One region of the Selenomonas sp. oral taxon 138 str. F0429 genome, then DNA from elsewhere that is predicted to be linked to it. Evidence: riboswitches for the same ligand, from Rfam matches in the RefSeq annotation. Region 1 holds a riboswitch; each other region holds the start of a gene.

Region 1 (4,729 bases):
TTTCTCTTCCGCTTTGACCTCGATCGGGGCATCCTCGACGAGCTGCTGCGGCTCCTCCTCCTCCTTCTTGCGGCGGAGGAAGAAGAACGCGCCTGCACCGATCAGGATGATAACCAAGACGATCGTGCCGATGATCGCCGTCTTGTTCCAGAGACGGAACGCGACCTCGATCTTCGACGACTCGCCCGTGACGAGGGTCTTGCCGAGGTTCCATGTGAGCTGCTTGCCATCGTTCTCCGAGCGGTCAGCGTTCGAGCTCGTGGGCGCGACGGGCAGGTTCATCTGATAGGTGAACGTGATGTTGCTTGCAAATGCACCCGCGCCGCCGCCGTTCTGGCTGCCCTCAAAGAGCAGGTCGAAGTTGTAGTCCGTGTAGAACAGGCTCTTGTTCGCGGTGATGCCTGTGTTCTTGCCCTCGTTCGCCTTGAAGAAGTCATTTTCCGAGAGCTTGTCGATCGTGGCGTAGTGCTCCGTAATCTCGTAGCCCGACATGTTCTCCTTCGTCACGGGGGTGACCTGCGCGTCAGGATTCTTCGCTGTCGTCGCCGCCTTGCTCTGCTCGACAATTTCGGCGAGCATGGGCACGCTGACGAGTGTCGTCTTGAGGTCAGCGCTGCCGTCCTCGTTGATGACGACGTTCACATCGCCGCTGAAACAGCCGCTCGTGAGTGCGAGTACGCCGAACATCGTTGCCGCGAGGACGGTGCGCATCGAGCGTGTGCATCGTGTCAGAAACATAAGATACCTCCTATAAATTCAAATGATACCGATTCCATTATATTTTACATGAGCACGCCGGCTTTTGCAAGACGGACGATTGGCAGGGGCAATGTCGTGATTTTTTTCATTGTATTATTTTGTGTCTCATGCTATACTCATAAAAAATATATATTATTTTTATGTTTTTCGAGCTGCCGTACCTGTGGCATATGCTATGGTGCGTCAGCCTGACTGCGGCTCTGGGATTGCGGTCACGGGGGAAGGTATGGAAACGTCCTTCCCTGCCCGCAGACATTTGTCTGCATTGCAAAGGAAAACCGGCAGGGGGACTGCGCTCTTTTTGTGCGCTGTAATTGCTCGCTGGATTTTTCCGGCGGGCATTTTTTGTTGGGAAATTCTGGATTTGCGGGAAAGGCGTTTTATGGGGCAGTATGCACGTATGATGACGGCGGGAAGTATACTTGCCGTGCTGTTTTTCATTCTCTCACTTTCGGTCGGGCGGTTCTATGTCCCGTTCGATCAGGTGGCAGCGATTCTTGCATCGAAGTTTATTGAAATCCCTGTCACATGGGATGCGTCGATGTATAACGTCGTCATGGTGATCCGTCTGCCGCGCGTGCTCGGGGACATTCTCGTCGGCGTTGCGCTCGCGGTGTCGGGTGCGGCGTATCAGGGAGTCTTCCGCAACGATCTCGTCTCGCCGGATCTGCTCGGTGTCTCGCAGGGCGCGAGCGTGGGCGCGTGCCTTGGGATTCTCGCGCATCTGACGCTCGGCGGCACGGCGGTCGCGGCATTCCTCGGCGGCATCGCGGCGGTGACGATGACACTCATGCTGCCGAAGCTCGTGCAGAGCCGCTCGCGCATCGTGCTCGTCCTCTGTGGCATCATTGTGTCGGGCTTTATGGCGGCGGTGATCGGTCTGCTGAAGTACCTCGCCGACCCCGATACGGAGCTGGCGGATATTGTCTACTGGCAGCTCGGCAGCCTTGCAAAGGTGTCGTGGGACAATCTGCTCTACGTCACGCCGATCATCGTCTTCACGCTCGCGGGGCTGCTTGCGATGCGCTGGCGTATGAATGTGCTTTCGCTCTCGGATCAGGAGGCGGCGAGCCTCGGCGTGAATGTGCAGCGCGAGCGTCTTGCCGTGATTGCACTCGCGACCCTGCTGACAGCATCGGCGGTGTGCCTGAGCGGAACGATTGGCTGGATCGGTCTCATCCTGCCGCATCTGGCGCGAATGCTGGTCGGCGGCAATCACGCACATCTCCTGCCCGCAACGGCGGTACTCGCCGCGTCCTTCCTGATGCTCGCCGATCTCCTCGCACGCACGCTGACCTCGGCAGAGGTGCCGCTCGGGATTCTCTGCGGTTTTGTCGGCACACCGTTCTTTGCGTGGATTCTCTATCGCCAGCGGAGGTATTTCTGATGGAGCGCGCAATGCTTTGGCTCGACGACGGTTCGTTTCGCTACCGTGCGGACGCGCCGTACATCTTCGAGCATATCTCGTTTTCGATCAAGGGCGGTGAGGTGCTCGCGCTCCTCGGGCGCAACGGTGTCGGCAAGTCAACGCTCCTCGCGTGCCTGATGGGATTTCAGGAGCTGACGCAGGGACGCATCTATACGAACGGGCAGAACATCTATGCGATGTCGCCGCGTGAGCGCGCGCGGGAGATCGCGTTCGTGCCGCAGATCATCAGCGCGGAGAGTTCGTTTACGGTGCGTGACTATGTGTCCTTCGGCGCGACGGTGCGCACAGGGATGTTCTCCGCGCCGAGCAAGGCGGACTATGCGCAGACGGATGCGATTCTCGAGGAGCTCGGTATTGCGCACATTCGCGACCGCCAGTGCAGGGAGCTCAGCGGCGGGCAGCGGCAGCTGGTCGCCATCGGGCGCGCACTGCTTCAAAATACGAGGCTGATCCTTATGGACGAGCCGACGGCGGCACTCGATGTGCGCAATCAGGTGCTCGTTCTCCAGACCATCGACAGCTTGCGTGCAAAGGGCTACGGTGTCGTCTTTACAACGCATCTGCCCGAGCAGGCACTGCTCCTGAACAGCCGCGTCGCGCTCTGTTTCGGCACGCATATGGATTTTTACGAATCCGTGGATGAGGTGCGGGCATCTCATCTGGAGGAGCTGTACGGGACGAAGCTGAGCCTTTTCCACAGCGACAATGTGCAGCGTACGGTCTGTGTGATTCCTCGTCTGTAGTATGTCGTGCATCCCCCTCGCGAACGCCTCGTTGCACAAGCGGTCGCACACTTATCTGCCTAAATACCTGCGGATTCCAAACGCGCTTCGCTTGAACGAATAAAATCCGCAGGGGGCAGAACGTGTGCTTTTCCCGCTTGTTCCACTAGGGTTCGCTACGGGGGATTACACGCTAACAATAAAGTTTCAGGTTTTTCAGATGAAAGGATGTATGCAATGAAGAAAAATCTCATCGCGCTGCTGGCTCTCGTCATGATGGTCGCAGCACTTGTGGGCTGCGGGACGGAGAACGCCGCGCAGGGCAAACAGGACGCGACGCGCACAGTCACAGATGTGGACGGTACGGCGGTCGAGATTCCCGCGAACGTCGAGCGTGTTGCCGACCTCTGGCACGCGAACAATCAGGTGGTCTTGATGCTCGGCGGTGCGGACAAGCTCGTCACGACGACGAAGAGTGTGCAGAGCCTCGCGTGGTTCGCCAAGGTTTATCCTCGCATCAAGGAGATCTCCGCACCGGTCAAGGGCACGGATGTGAACTGGGAGGAGGTCGAGAAGGAGAAACCGCAGGTCGTTCTCGCAAGCAACAAGGGACAGATTGAAATGGCGCGCAAGCACAATATTCCTGCGCTTCGTGTCAGCTTCACGGACTATGATGGACTGCACAAGACCGTCCGCATCACGGCGGATGTGCTCGGCGGTGACGCCCCGAATCGTGCGGAGAAGTACATCTCCTATCTGGATGAAAAGACAAAATTTGTCGATGACCGTACGAAGGATATCCCCGATGCCGAGCGCCCTGTGGTGCTCAATATCGTCGGCGGTGATGATCTTCTCAAAGTTGACGGAACGAACACGATCATTGACGAGTGGATCCGCTACGGTGGCGGGAAGAACGCCATCGCCGAAAAGGGCTCCATGATTAATACGACGATTGAGGAGATCCTCAAGGCGGATCCCGACATCATCATCATCGGCGGTGCGCAGGCACAGAAGGGGATCGAGGCGATCAAGAACGATCCGCAATGGGCGGGCATTAAGGCAGTGAAGAACGGGCGACTCTACGGCAGTCCCGTTGGCACGTTCAATTGGGCGCGTTACAGCACAGAGGCAGCACTGCAGGTGCTCTGGGCAGGTCAGACGATCCAGCCGAAGCTCTTTGCCGATGTCGATCTCGTGAAGGAGACGGTGGACTTCTACAAGCGTTTCCTCCACTACGATCTGAGCGAGGCGGATGCACAGCGCATCATCAAGGGCGAAGCACCTGCAAAGTAAGTTTGTTTGACAGCGTTGTCTTAGCAGCGTTGGGATATATTTTAGGACAGCGGGGAATCCCGCAGGGAAAGGACTGTTTTATCTTATGAAGAAGAATCTTGTCGCGGCTCTTGCCACAGCACTCACGATTGGTGCAGCATCGACGACGTTTGCGGCGGCGAATCCGTTCAGCGACGTTCCGCGTGACCACTGGGCGTACGATGCTGTGACCCAGCTCGCGGCAGACGGTATCATCGAGGGATACGGTGACGGTACGTACCGTGGTGACCGTAACATCACGCGCTATGAGATGGCGCAGATGACGGCAAGGGCGATGGCAAAGGGGGATATGTCTACATCGGACAAGGCTCTTGTTGACCGTCTTGCCGCTGAGTTCGCCGATGAGCTGAACAACCTCGGCGTGCGCGTCGCAAAGCTCGAAAAGAACGCTGACATGGTGAAGTGGACGGGCTTCTTCCGCTATCAGTACACGAGTGATCGTCATGATGGCAAGGCGCGCGCGAATCAGAACATGGCGATGTTCCGC
Region 2 (4,729 bases), on a different contig from region 1:
CTGCCGGATGATAGAGCTTGTCCTGATAGTCTTTGTTGAAGATGTTGTTAATGCGCAGGAAGACACCGAGATCCGTCTGCGGCTCATACCGCAGATCGAGATCTGCCGTAAAGTAGCCGGAGCTGTTCGGATACTTTTCACCATTCGTCCATCCGTTCACAGCACGTCCGAGCAGGGTGGAGCGCCATTTGCCCTCGCGATAGGTCAGCCCGAGATTCATCATCTGATGGGGGATACCGGCAGCATCTGTCGTTTTCCCATTTGACTTGTCCTCCGCGCTCATCCATGTATAGTTGGCAAAGGCGGACAATTTCTGTGTGAATTTGTGCTGATAGCCAAGTTCTGCCCCGCGAATCTTGGTCTGATCGATATTATAAAACGGACCTCCTTTGACAAGGCGCACAATGCGATCCGTTACATCCGTATAGAATACGGCAAGATCGAGTTCTGCCTTGGGACTGAAACAATGCTTCCAGTCCAGCTCAAAATTGCGGTCGCGTTCCGGCTTCGGTACAGCCACATTGGCACGAATATTGGTAGCTGCTGACTTTGCTTGCACAAAGACATGCGTGCGTCCTGCCGAGAATCGCAGGGTATCCGCTTTCGTCAGATCATGCGTGATATTGAGGACAGGATCCGTTGCACGATCCGTACTCTTTACATTATTTGCATCCTGTGACAGGGACTCATGGCGCACGCCGAGCGTCATACGCGTCTTTGCGTCAAAGCTCCACGCATCTTCAAGGTAGAAGCTTGTGCGCTTATCCGTTCCCTCATCCCCTTTGGAGAGGTTGTTGGAATCCGTATGCCAGTCAATCTTGACGTACTTTGCCCCAAAACTCAGTTGGTGCTTGTCGCCAAGTGCGGTGGAAGCGTTCGCCTCAATGCCGTTTCCTGTGGAGAACCAGCCACTGCGATACCATTCCGGTCTGCGGGGATTGTTATAGTTTGGAAGAGCTCCGCCGTCGCTTGCCAAGAGATTGTGCACCCACAGATTATTCTCATCAATCAGATGATAGTATTTCACATCATACTGCCACCGATCATTGGGACGGCTTTCGTACTGGAGTGCAGTGTTGCTCTGTTTGAACCCCTTGTAATGCCAGTTGTTCGTTTTGTTCTTCTTTCTATATGACTTCTGCATAGCATCTGAAAGATCATCGACATTGATTGACCAGTTGATATCTGCAGTCAGTGTTTTTCCCGTTTGTGGATCGATACCGTTGGAGATCTCGCTTGTCCATATCGGAGTAATATCCGCTCAATATGAGAGAGGACTTGTCACTCGTTTTGAACTTAATCTTACCGTCAAAGTACAGCTTGTCGTTTTCCGCATTCGGCAGATAGCCGCCCGTATGACGCTTTGATGCATTCAGTGCATAGCTGATATTCTTGTCGCTGCCGCTATATCCGATGCGTGTATCATAGGTATGATGGGAGCCACCGGCGATACTCAGATGGAATTTCCCTGCACCCTTACCGTCCTTCGTTGTTATGAGGATGACGCCGCCCTTGTAGTCTGTGCCATACTGTACGGGTCCCGGTCCCTTGATGATCTCGACCTTTGCAATGCTGTCTGCCGGAATCGTCGAAAGATCAGCCGCTGCATTCGTAGCAATACCGTTGAGAGGAAACGCAGGGATGCCGTCAATATAGACTTTCGTCTGCCCGACCTCCGCGCCACGGATGCGCACCATCTTGCTGTTCTTGTCGGCAGGCGCCATATAAAGCCCCGGGATCTGCGAGAGGATGTCGGCAAGGTCGCGATAGCCGCGCTCCTTGATCTCCTGCTCCGTGATCGTGTTCGTTGTCACAAGGTACTTGTCAACGCCCTCTGCCTCGACTTTGACCGTGTCAGTCTCATATTCCGTGTCGGCGGCGTATGCCTGCGGCAGAAATGCAAATCCTGCCATGACGGCTGCCACGAGGGCGGTTTGGTACTTCCGTGTTCGCTTCATGAATACCTCTCCTTTTCTTCATCACACAAAAATAGACTGTTTCCCGTACGAAGCGCACGACAAACAGTCCCTGCATGACAAAGAAGCAGTCCGTTCCTGTCGTTTTCCTTTTCGATACGGGAAGGCTGTCGCATTTCTTTGACAACCCTGTGAGCAGAAGTGTTCAAAAGAACGCTTGCTCAGGCGAAATATCATAGGCAAACTGCCCTTAGATATTTTTGCTCGGAAAACAAATTTATTTAATTGCGGATTAATTCTATCAAATTGTATGTAATACTGTCAATCCTTATTTTCGATTGAAATCAATGAACTTCATCTTATCAGCGATTCCCATGGATTTGTGTTTTGAAAATCTCTCGCTTTTGTGTTATGATACAGGGTGTTTTGAGATGGGAGGGCATGAGTGGCAGCGATAACATATGAGCTGATTCGCAAAGACGAGACGACGGGCGCACGTGCGGGCGTGATTCACACGCCGCACGGGAGCTTTCCGACGCCCATCTTCATGCCCGTGGGCACGCAGGCGACGGTCAAGGGCGTATCGCCTGACGAACTGCGTGAGCTTGGTGCGGGCATCATCCTCAGCAACACCTATCATCTTTTTCTCCGCCCCGGCATGGAGCTCGTGCGCGAGGCGGGCGGGCTGCATCGGTTCATGCACTGGGACGGTGCAATCCTCACGGACAGCGGCGGCTTTCAGGTGTTCAGCCTTGGCGATCTCCGCAAGATCACGGAGGAGGGCGCGACATTTCGCTCGCACATCGACGGCTCGAAGAAGTTTCTGTCGCCCGAGGTATCGATGGAGGTGCAGAAAGCACTCGGCTCGGATATTGTCATGGCGTTCGACGAGTGTATCCCGTATCCTGCCGACCACACCTATGCAAAGGCATCGACGGAGCGCACGCAGCGGTGGCTCGTGCGCTGCCGTGACGCAATGGCGGATGCAGAGGGACAGGGGCTTTTTGGCATTGTGCAGGGCGGTATGTACCGCGACTTGCGTGCGTGGCACGCCGCTGAGGTAACGGCACTTGAACTGCCGGGCTATGCCATCGGAGGTCTGAGTGTCGGCGAGCCGCACGAGCTGATGGAGGAGATCCTCTCCTACACGGTGGAGCTCCTGCCGGAGCACAAGCCGCGCTACCTCATGGGTGTCGGCACGCCGGACTATCTTCTCACGGGCGTACGGCATGGAATCGATATGTTCGACTGCGTTTTCCCGACCCGTGTGGCGCGCAACGGTATGGCGATGACGTGGACGGGGCGGCTCGTGATGAAGAACGCCGTGCATACGCACGACCATACGGTGCTTGAGGAGGGATGCGGCTGCTATGCCTGCCGCAACGGCTATACACGGGCATACATCCGTCATCTCGTGCGTGCCGAGGAGATCTTTGGTCTGCGCCTCCTGACGCTGCACAATCTTTACTTCTTGCAGGAGTTCATGCGGCGTATGCGTGCGGCGATTATCGCGGGGACGTTCTCCGCATTTTATCACGATTTTATGAATCACTATCATAAAAAATAAGGTTATTAAATGAAGGAGTTGTATTTATGGATGCAGAAATGATGGCACAGCTGAGCTCGTGGGGGCCCATTATCATATTGGTGCTCTTCTTTTATTTTCTTCTCTATCGTCCGCAAAAGCAGGCGCAGAAGAAACGTGATGCGATGCTTGCCGCGCTGAAAGTTGGCGATGAGATTATCACGCTCGGCGGGATGCATGGCAAGATCACGGCACTTGATGATAAAAGCGTGACGCTGCGTGTGGCAGACGGCGTGAACATCGTCTTTGAACGCTCGGCAATCAGTGCTGTGAATACGCCCGAGTGATGCGGTGCGTGGCAGATGAGATTTTAGCGGAACAAAAGAGCATACTGCGGCGGGAAATGCTTGCCCGTCGCCGTGTATTTTCGGCTGAGGAGCGCAAAGAGGCGAGCCGCAGAATATGTGCGCGCGTGGCACAGCTGTCCGTGTTGAAGGCAGCGCAAACCATTATGCTCTACGCCTCCATGGCAGAGGAGATTGACCTGGTTCCGTTTATGGAGATCCTGCTCGCGGACGGGCGGCGTATCGTCCTGCCTGAGATCACGGGCAGGGGGACGATGGAGGCGCGGGAGCTGCCCTCGATGGATGCGCTGACGGACGGTGTTTTCGGTATAGCAACACCGGATCCCACGCGCGGCAGCATTGTCCCCCCCGAGGAGATTGATGTTATCATTGTCCCGGGAGCGGCATTTTCTTCGGACGGCGGACGTTTGGGGCTGGGCGGTGGTTACTATGACCGTTTCCTGCCGCGTGCGGGAAATGCAGTGCGGGTTGTGCTCGCCTTTGATTTTCAGATTGTTCCTGCTGTACCGATGGGTGTGCAGGACGCCCGCGTCGATGTCATTTTGACCGAGCGGCGCATGATTTCCTGCAATGGATACTACCTTGAGGAAGAGGTGTGAGGACTGTTGAGACAACATAGTCTGTTAAAGCTGGTGATTTCGATTGTGGTCATCATCGGCGCGTTTTTTTTCCTAGTTCAGCCGCTCGCGAGCTCGATTCGGCAGGGCCTTGACCTGCAGGGCGGAACGCACGTTGTTTTGGAGGCGGTCGATACGGAGCAGGCGCAGGTCAACGACGATGCGATGAACCGCGTCATTGCAATCATGGAGAAGCGCGTCAACTCGCTTGGACTGACCGAGCCAATCATCCAGCGCGAGGGAGAGCGTCGTGTCATCATCGAACTGCCGGGCATCAAGGATCCCGATGCTGCGATCCGAACGATC
Region 3 (4,729 bases), on a different contig from region 1:
CCGCATCGTTCTCGTGCAGCATATTTTCGTCATCTTCCCAGACGTAAATATGCTCCTTACCGAGCCGCAGCAGCACCTCGACATCCTCGGTGCGAATCACATCGCCCTTGCGAAACCGCGCGCCCTTGCGCTCTCCGCGCACAATCTCCGTGATGTCGTGGCAGAGGATCATCCCCACGGCATCCTGAACACGAACCTCCCTCATCGCTTTTCTCCCCGCTCCATCGGTATGTATTTACGAAAACATACTGTATACAATACACATTTGTGATCAAACTCGAACGGTCTTCGCGACAAACTAATCTCTACTTAAAAACCATTCTCATTTATATATTCTTCTTATTGATTATAACACATAAAATAAATTTTCTCTATGATTTTTCGTAAATGAGAAAGGTTTTTTGCGCCCTTTGTCCCTCTTTTCTGTAACAGAAGATTGCGCGCAAACGATTGATTTTCAATGCGAGTTACGCTATGATTAAAACATTCGGTCAGAAAGGAGGAATACACATGCCGAACGCAGGACTGACGCACTTCGATGAGGGCGGCGCCGCGATCATGGTGGATGTCAGCGGCAAGGAGAAGTCGCACCGCGAGGCGATTGCAAGCGGACGCATCTATGTGAGCGATGCGGTCTATGCCGCCATCGAGGGAGGCACTGCGGCGAAGGGTGATGTACTCGGCGTTGCACGCATCGCAGGGATCATGGCGGCAAAGCGCACGTCGGACACCATCCCGCTCTGCCACCCGCTGCCGCTCGCCAAATGCACGCTCGACTTCGCGCTTGAGGAGATTCCGCGCCGCGCCGTACGTGCGACTGCGACTGTAAAGGTCACAGGCGAGACGGGGGTCGAGATGGAGGCACTGCACGCTGTGAGCGTTGCACTCCTCACAATCTACGATATGTGCAAGGCAATTGACAAGCGCATGGAGATCGGAGACATTCATCTCGAGCGCAAGTCCGGCGGCAAGAGCGGCACATTTGTCCGCTGATTCGGGGAAAGGTCAGCTTTTCCAACACACACTCCGAGCAAGGATTATCTAAGGCAAATTTGCTACGATGCCTTGCCTGACGGATTCCGTCACGGGGTACGACTTGGAAACGGTCGTGCCTACTCTATTTCGTAAAGGAGAATACAATCATGAAACTCAGGAACTTACTTACGGCGGGTCTCACCGCCATGGCACTCTTTACCGCCGGCTGCGTTGGCGGCGGCGACAGTGCGAACAAGATGGACACGCCGAAGGAGGGTCCCGTCGAGTTGCAGGTCTCTGCGGCAGCGAGCCTCACGGACGCGATGAAGGAACTCAGCGGCATGTATGAGAAGGAGCACGGAAATACGAAGCTCGTCTTCAACTTCGGCAGCAGCGGTGCGCTTCAGCAGGCGATTGAGAACGGCGGAGCTGCCGATGTCTTCGTCTCTGCCGCACAGAAGCAGATGAATGCGCTCGATGAGAAGAAGCTGCTTGCAGACGGCACGCGCGTCGATCTCCTCATCAACGACGTGGTTCTCATCACGGCGAAGGACAGCAAGCTGAACCTGCCCGACTTCAAGGCAGTGCTTGACCCGCAGGTCGCACACATCGCACTCGGTGAGCCGAAGGGCGTGCCCGTCGGACAGTACAGTGAGGAAGTCTTTACGAAGCTCGGCATCCTCGACGATGTGAAGGCACGCGCCGTCTACGGCTCGGATGTCCGTCAGGTGCTCGCGTGGGTCGAGACGGGCGATGCGGACTGTGGCGTCGTCTACGCGACGGACGCAGCTGTCTCGGACAAGGTGAAGGTCACCGCCGTTGCCCCTGCCGATACGCACAAGCCCATCGTCTACCCCGCTGCCGTCCTCAAGGATGCGAAGAACATGAAGGAGGCAAAGGACTTCCTCGCGTTCCTTCAGACCGATGCCGCAAAGAAAGTCTTTGAGAAATACGGCTTCAAAGTGAAGTAATGGCAGACGAAACACTATCCCCACTCATCATCTCACTGGAGGTTGCGGGTCTTGCGACGGTCATCACCTTCTTCGTCGGCATCGCTCTTGCCTATGGTGTCCTGCAGATCCGTAGCCGCCTCGCGGGCACGATCGCCGACGCCGTGATTACCCTGCCGCTCGTCCTGCCGCCGACCGTCGTCGGATTCTTCCTCCTCTACTTTCTCGGGAAGCGCAGTGCCATCGGGAGCGCCCTGCTCTCCATCGACCTGCCGCTCGTCTTTACCTGGCGTGCGGCGGTCATCGCAGCGGTCATCGTGAGCCTCCCGCTCATGTACCGCACGGCACGCGGCACATTCGAGGCGATCGACCGCAATATGGTCCATGCGGCACAGACCCTCAGCGTCAGCAACTGGCGCATCTTCTGGCGTATCATTCTGCCGAATGCACGGCACGGCATCCTCGCGGGGCTCGTCCTCTCATTTGCCCGTGCGCTCGGCGAGTTCGGCGCGACCATCATGTTCGCGGGCAATATTCCGGGGCGTACGCAGACCATGTCCACCGCTATCTATGCGGCTGTGCAGGCGAACGACTACGACCTCGCCTTTCGCTGGGCGATCATCATCTCCCTCTTCTCGCTCTTCTTTATCGGAGCGATGAACCTGTACCTCAAACGGGAGGTGCGTGAATGAAGCTCGTCGTCAACATCGAAAAGCGCCTGCGCGACTTCACGCTTGCGGCAAACTTTACGCTGACAGACACAACGCTCGCACTTCTCGGCGCATCGGGCAGCGGCAAGAGCATGACGCTTAAGTGCATCGCGGGGCTCGAGCGTCCCGATCGCGGACAGATTGTCCTGAACGAGCGCATCCTCTTTGACAGTGAAAAGGGCATCAATCTCCCGCCGCAGGCGCGGAACGTCGGCTACCTCTTTCAGAACTACGCCCTCTTTCCGAACATGACCGTACGCGAGAACATCATCTTCGCGTTGGACGGCACGCGTGAGGAAAAGGAGCGTATCTTCAAAGAGAACGTCGCACGGTTCTCGCTGGAAGGGCTCGAAAACGCCTATCCGGCAGAGCTCTCGGGCGGACAGCAGCAGCGCGTCGCCTTTGCACGTATCCTCGCACGCGGCGCGGACGTGCTGCTCCTCGACGAGCCGCTCTCCGCGCTCGATACGCACCTAAAGTGGCAGATCGAGATCGCCCTGCGCGAGATCCTCGCCATGCAGGACATCTCAGCAATCCTCGTCACGCATGACCGCGATGAGGCGTTCCGCATCGCGCAGGAAATTGCAACCGTCGATCGCGGACACCTTACGACGCCGATGGACAAGCACGAACTCTTTCGGAATCCGGGCACATGTGCCGCGACCACGCTCACGGGCTGCAAGAACATCTCTGCCGCCCGCCGCGTGGACGAAACGCACGTCACGGCGACCGACTGGGGCATCACGCTCCGCGTCGCCGACGCGACGACGAACGTGCGCCACATCGCCGTCCGCGCACACTATCTCGTACTGGCATCGGAAAGCGATGCGGATGCACTCCCTGCACGCATCGCCGAGGTCATCGAGAGCACCTTTACCTACATCGTCATGCTGCGCTTCGCCGATGGAGCGATGCCCATCCGCTGGGAAATCGACAAAGCAACGTGGCACGCACACGAAGCCGGCATCGGCGATACATTGCATTTCAACTTCCCCGTTGAGGAGCTTATGCTTCTAAGAGACTAGGAACACTCTAAAACGTAAAAATCCCGAACGATGACAAACTTGCCACCGTTCGGGATTTTCTATGCGATTTTGTCCAACTTCCCCGCCGTCATGGTATAGGCAGCGTCGGCATACGCCGCCGCCTCACGCTCGTGCGTGACGAGGAGGACGGCCGTGCCCGCGTCGGCAGTCTCACGCAGGAGAGAGAGGACACTCCTCGTATTCTCCTCATCGAGGTCGCCCGTCGGCTCGTCCGCGAGGAGGATGCCCGGTTGCATCACGAGTGCCCGCGCAATCGTTACGCGCCTGAGTTCCCCTCCCGAGAGTTCCGACGGCGCGACCGACGCGAGCTTACGGATGCCGAGACGTTCCATCAGCACATCGGCACGCACGGCAGCAGTCTCCTGCTGCCCCGTCAGCAATGCGGGCAGCAGGATGTTCTCGCGCACCGTGAGCGCGGCGAGCGACATCAGACGCTGCGGAGCGATGCCAATGCAGCGGCTGCGCAGACGGGTACGTGCATCCTCCCCCATCGCATAGAGGTCCAGATCATCCACGAGGACGCGCCCCGTCACGGGCTTCATCAGCCCACCGAGGATATGGAGCAGCGTGCTCTTTCCGCTGCCTGAACGCCCCGTCACCACTGTAAGAGTCCCCGCCGCAAGACGGAAATCCGTCTCCTGCACCGCTATGAAATAGCCATCCTTTGCACTATAGCGCAAAAAATCCTGACTAATTTTCTCCGCACGAAGTTCCATCATCCATCCTCCCGCAGCATCTCACTGATCTGCGTATTCGTCACGCGCCCCACCGTCCACGCTGCTGAGAGGGTCCCCGACAGGATCGCCACAGCGAGTGTATTCACGGCGAGCATGGCGATCGTTCCGACATCCGGCAGGAGATAGGGACGCATCAGCCCCTCCTTCATGAGTCCGGCAAACGGCAGCAGGACAAGTGCGCCGATGGCGATGCCTGCCGCTCCGCCTGCCGCCGAAGTAATGACCGCCTCCGTCAGCATCAATCGCAGCAAGAAGGAGCGTGTTGCGCCCGCGATACGCAGGATCAGGAACTCACGCCTCCGCTCCCGCGC
Region 4 (4,729 bases), 190 kb from region 1:
CCGAAGCGGACGAGGTGACACCCGTACAGGAGGCGGCAGAGGCACCCACGGGCGGCGCACCGCATGACCTGACAACGGCAGAGCTCGGTGAGGCGCTCGAGATGATCGAGACACGCATGGCAGCACGCCGCTCCTCGCTCGATCTGCTTGCGCAGACGATGCGTGCGAACTTCCCGGGTGCAGCCGCCTACACCTCGGACGATGCGGCACATACTGTGCCGTCGATCTGGCCGACATCGGGCTATGTCAGCTCGCCCTACGGACTGCGCTGGAACGGGACGGAGTTCCATCAGGGCATCGATATCGCCGCTGAGACGGGCACGCCCATCGTTGCGACGGCAGACGGCGTTGTGACATCAGCGGGATGGAACGGCAGCGGCTATGGCAACATGGTCGATGTCGACCACGGCGGCGGGATCGTGACGCGCTATGGGCACGCCTCCGCTGTTGCCGTGACGGTTGGTCAGGAGGTACGGCGCGGGCAGGTGATCGCCTACGTCGGCTCCACGGGCTACTCCACGGGCCCGCATCTCCACTACGAGGTACGCGTCAATGGTCAGCCCGTCAACCCCGCAGGGTATCTATAAGGAAGGAACACAATGAAAGCGATTTATTTCCTGCTTGCCGCAGGCATTTTCCTCCTCCCCGCGTACGGGGAGAGCGCGGAGAAGAAGGACATCCATGCGGTGATGACGGCGGCGGAGTCGGAGGACACCGCGTCGGATGCGTCTGCAGACACGGCAAAAGCGCCCAAAAAGGGGGAGTCTGCCCTCGATGAGGAGATGGACGATCTCGGCGATGAATCTCTCGACGAGCGCGATGAGAACGGCAAGATCATCCCCATGCCCTATGACGGCGAGACGACCGCAAAGGACGCGTCCGCCGAAAAGGCTAAGGACGAAGCCCCGCAGGAGGCGATTGGGTACGGCTACGGTACGGATGAGGGACGCTCCTCCGCCTATGATGCCGCTGCCTACGGTGACCTCACTGCAATCATGCCCGTCAGCCTTGCGGGCGGCGACTGGGGCTTCATCGAGGGGGATGAGCGGCGTGGCTGGTTCTTCGACCGCTCGATGATGGCGAAGAACACGGACGGCACGATCTCCTACTGGCAGCTCATCCTCTACAATGACCTCGGACGGGCACAGTTCGTTGAAGCAATGCACGATGCGGAATATGACAAGCTGGCGTATACACTGCAGCGCCGCGTGCTGGATCTCAAAAAGAACACAATCCGCACCTATGAGATCATCGCCTATGACGGCGAAAACACGGTCATCACGGACGGCGATCGCGACGGTCATGCTGCCGAGATCCGCCCGAACACCATGGCGGAGAAGGAGCGCGATGCCGTAAAGAAGGCGGCGAAGAAGCTGAAATACAAGAAATAAATCCAAGGCATTGTGAGAATAAAGGAAGCGCTGATACAATGAAGTCCGTCAGATTGGTGCAGAATTTTTGTCCTGCCAAGGAAACAAACCGGACGCATAGCGGGGGCTATGTGGAGGATTTGTTGACACAGGCAGGGCGAAAAGGATGTGCCAAAATGGCGGTGCTGAATGTATCAGTGCTTTCTTATGTCGCATATTGACAGTGCAGGCGATTCCTGTTAGAATTAACCTGCAATTAAATATGCGGGAGGGCGTCGCATCCCTCCACGTTTCCGAGCAAAAATATCTAAGGGCTGAGCAGAGCCTATGATATTGCGCCTGCGCTGAGCAGTCTATGCGAACGCGCACAGGGTTCACGCAGAAATGCGCGGGCCTTCCCCTTGGAGGCTCGCGCCTCCCCTTGAAAAGGAAGCGACAGAATTGCCTCATTACAGAGCGTTGTACACTGTTTTTTCGGCGTGCGTTCCTACCCATCGAATTTTGAAGGCTGTTCGTCGTACCTTTGGTGCGGGGGGCAGCCTTTTTAGGTACAGAAATCGAACATAAAATTAGTTCCTAGAATAGCGAAAACAGTGTTTCTTTTTCGCCCTTCAGGATGTATAATAATAAATATTTTCTATGATTAGTATTGGTTCTTAATAAAGCGCCCAAAAGGACGCCTGTGTATTTGTTAGGAGGATTCATGTGAGTAAGAGGGAGAGCTTGTGGGAGTCCTATCTCGCGAAGGGCATGAGTCGGCGCAGCTTCTTGAAGGGCTGCGTGACGCTCACCTCGCTGATGGGACTCAGCACGGACATGATGACGAAGGTCGTCGAGGCGGCAGAGACGAAGCCGCTGCCGGTCGTGATCTGGATTCACGGGCACGAGTGCACGGGCTGCGATGAGTCCTTCATCCGCTCGGGTGCGCCGCTCGCATCCGATCTCGTCCTGAACAGCATCGCGCTCGAGTACACGCACGTCCTCAGTGCGGGCTGCGGCGAGCCGTTCGAGGAGCATCTCGAGGCGACGATGAAAAAGTACTACGGCGAGTACATCCTCGCGGTCGAGGGCGCGGTCGCAACGGGCGATCATGCCTACACCTGCATGTCGGGCGGGCATCCCTTCGAGGAGACGCTGAAGCGTGTCGCGGCGGGCGCAAAGGCGGTCATCGCCTACGGCACGTGCGCGACGGCGGGCGGCATTCAGGCGGCGGCGCCGAATCCGACGGAGTCCAAGGGCATCCGTGCCTTCATCGGCGCGAAGCCGTATATTGCCGTGCCCGGCTGTCCGCCGATCGCCGAGGTCATGACGGGCGTCGTCATGCACGTCGCGCTCTTCGGCACGCTGCCCCCGCTTGACGCGGAGGGGCGTCCGCGCCAGTTTTACGGCAACCGCATCCACGATACCTGCTATCGCCGTCCCTTCTTCGATGCTGGCATGTTTGCCGACCGCTTCGACGATGCGGGTGCAAAGGCGGGCTGGTGCCTCTATCATCTCGGGTGCAGAGGCCCTGAGACCTACAACTCCTGCGGCAATCTGCGCTGGTATCAGGGGATGTCCTATCCAATCCAGTCCGGCGCACCCTGTATCGGCTGCAGCAATGCAAACTTCTGGGACGATGCGCCCTTCTCGCGGCGTCTGCCTGAGTACGACGGCATCGATGTCGACATGGTCGGCGCAGGCCTTGCCGTCGCGACGGCAGTCGGCGTTGCGGCGCATGCGGGCGCGAGCCTTGTGCAGAAGAAATGCCATGAGAAGCAGCTCGAAAAAGAGGGAAAGCAGGTGCATGAATGAAACACGTAGTTGTCGATCCGATTACCCGCATTGAGGGGCATCTGCGCGTCGAGATCCAAGTCGATGAGGCAACGGGCAAGGTTACGGACGCCATTTCCTCCGGTACGGCATGGCGCGGGCTTGAGCTCGTCATGAACGACCGTGATCCGCGCGATGCGTGGGCATACATTCAGCGCATCTGCGGCGTCTGCACGTCGTCCCATGCGCTGGGCTGTCTGCGTGCCGTGGAGGACGCATTCGGCATCACGATCCCGAAGAACGCGCATTACATCCGCAACATCATCGCGGCGTGCCTTGGGCATCAGGATCATATCATCCATTTCTACCATCTGCACGCACTCGACTGGGTCAGCCCACTCGAGGCGCTGAAGGCTGATCCGGCGGCGACGGCGGCGCTCCAGAACACGGTGCTCGCGACCTATCGTCTGCCGTTCCGTGGCCCTGCGGGGCTTGAGACGGAGGCGTATCCGCACGACGTGCCCGTCTCGAACCCCGAGTACTATGCGGCGATCAAGGCGAAGGTGCAGAAGATCGTGGAGAGCGGCCAGCTCGGCATTTTCTCCGCGCAGTGGTGGGATCACCCCGACTATCAGATGCTGCCGCCCGAGGTGCACCTCATGGCGATCTCGCATTACCTCGAGATGCTGGACAAGCAGCGCGACCTCGTCGTGCCGCACGTCGTCTTCGGCGGCAAGAACCCGCATCCGCACTATGTGCTCGGCGGCATGCCCTGCTCCATCTCGATGGAGGACGGAAACGCCCCGATCAATACGGCGCGCCTCGCGATCGTGGATCGCTCGATCCAGTCCGCGCGCCACATGATGAACGACTACTATCTGCCGGACGTGCTCGCCATCGGGCATCTCTATGTGCAGAAGGGCTACGTCTCGGGCGGGGGGCTGGCGAAGGAGCGCGTGCTCGCATTCGGCATGTTCCCGCAGGAGCCGTTCTCGGGCGCGACAAACGGCGATTTCTTCAAGGATCTGCTCGTGCGCTGCAACGGCGTTGTCGAGAACTTTGCGGGCGGCGTGATGCAGGCAAAGGTCTATGATTTTAAGATGGAGGATGTCTCCGACCCCGAGGTCATCAGCGAGAGCGTCGAGCACGGCTGGTACGAGTACAGCGGCGGCGACAGCAAGGGGCTGCATCCGTGGGAGGGCGAGACAAAGCCGCACTACACGGAGCCGAAGGAAGGCACGAAGACGGAGTGGAAGGCTCTGAACGAGCAGGGCAAATACTCGTGGCTCAAGACGCCGAAATGGCGCGGCAAGCTCTGCGAGGTTGGCCCCCTCGCGCGCTACATCGTCCTCTACACGAAGGCAAAGCAGGGGCTGCTCGGCGACCTCACGTGGGCGGAGCAGATGATCGTCGACCAGATCGACACCGTGACGAAGGTGCTCGGTGTTCCCGCCGAGGCATGGCTGCCCTCGACGGTCGGCCGCACGGCGGCGCGTGCGCTCGATGCGCAGCTGCAGGCGGAGATCAGCAAGTTCTTCTTTGACAAGCTCGTTGCGAACATCAAGAGCGGCGACACACGGGTTGTGAACAACGATAAATGGGATCCC

The links. Region 1 has a riboswitch for molybdenum cofactor ahead of HMPREF9163_RS06165 (iron ABC transporter permease). Riboswitches for the same ligand answer to the same signal wherever they lie in the genome.
Region 2: it holds a riboswitch for molybdenum cofactor, as region 1 does, so the genes downstream of both, HMPREF9163_RS12280 (TonB-dependent receptor) here and HMPREF9163_RS06165 (iron ABC transporter permease) in region 1, are expected to answer to the same signal.
Region 3: it holds a riboswitch for molybdenum cofactor, as region 1 does, so the genes downstream of both, modA (molybdate ABC transporter substrate-binding protein) here and HMPREF9163_RS06165 (iron ABC transporter permease) in region 1, are expected to answer to the same signal.
Region 4: it holds a riboswitch for molybdenum cofactor, as region 1 does, so the genes downstream of both, HMPREF9163_RS05290 (hydrogenase small subunit) here and HMPREF9163_RS06165 (iron ABC transporter permease) in region 1, are expected to answer to the same signal.

The regions. Positions count from the first base shown of each region.
Region 1 is NZ_KB290939.1:235,753-240,481, forward strand. Features, by position in the region: gene HMPREF9163_RS06160 (transmembrane domain-containing protein) at 1-738, opposite strand, end outside; molybdenum cofactor riboswitch at 893-1,051, shown strand; gene HMPREF9163_RS06165 (iron ABC transporter permease) at 1,142-2,146, shown strand; gene HMPREF9163_RS06170 (ABC transporter ATP-binding protein) at 2,146-2,931, shown strand; gene HMPREF9163_RS06175 (ABC transporter substrate-binding protein) at 3,148-4,203, shown strand; gene HMPREF9163_RS06180 (porin) at 4,289-4,729, shown strand, end outside.
Region 2 is NZ_KB290929.1:24,904-29,632, reverse strand. Features, by position in the region: gene HMPREF9163_RS12285 (TonB-dependent receptor) at 1-1,144, opposite strand, end outside; gene HMPREF9163_RS12280 (TonB-dependent receptor) at 1,158-1,958, opposite strand; molybdenum cofactor riboswitch at 2,047-2,198, opposite strand; gene tgt (tRNA guanosine(34) transglycosylase Tgt) at 2,362-3,483, shown strand; gene yajC (preprotein translocase subunit YajC) at 3,510-3,788, shown strand; gene HMPREF9163_RS00785 (5-formyltetrahydrofolate cyclo-ligase) at 3,788-4,405, shown strand; gene secD (protein translocase subunit SecD) at 4,439-4,729, shown strand, end outside.
Region 3 is NZ_KB290930.1:160,863-165,591, forward strand. Features, by position in the region: gene HMPREF9163_RS02290 (molybdopterin-binding protein) at 1-205, opposite strand, end outside; gene moaC (cyclic pyranopterin monophosphate synthase MoaC) at 511-993, shown strand; molybdenum cofactor riboswitch at 1,013-1,149, shown strand; gene modA (molybdate ABC transporter substrate-binding protein) at 1,143-1,946, shown strand; gene modB (molybdate ABC transporter permease subunit) at 1,946-2,617, shown strand; gene HMPREF9163_RS02310 (sulfate/molybdate ABC transporter ATP-binding protein) at 2,614-3,660, shown strand; gene HMPREF9163_RS02315 (ABC transporter ATP-binding protein) at 3,720-4,400, opposite strand; gene HMPREF9163_RS02320 (ABC transporter permease) at 4,397-4,729, opposite strand, start outside.
Region 4 is NZ_KB290939.1:43,111-47,839, reverse strand. Features, by position in the region: gene HMPREF9163_RS05300 (M23 family metallopeptidase) at 1-587, shown strand, start outside; gene HMPREF9163_RS05295 (hypothetical protein) at 600-1,391, shown strand; molybdenum cofactor riboswitch at 1,650-1,818, shown strand; gene HMPREF9163_RS05290 (hydrogenase small subunit) at 2,076-3,164, shown strand; gene HMPREF9163_RS05285 (nickel-dependent hydrogenase large subunit) at 3,161-4,729, shown strand, end outside.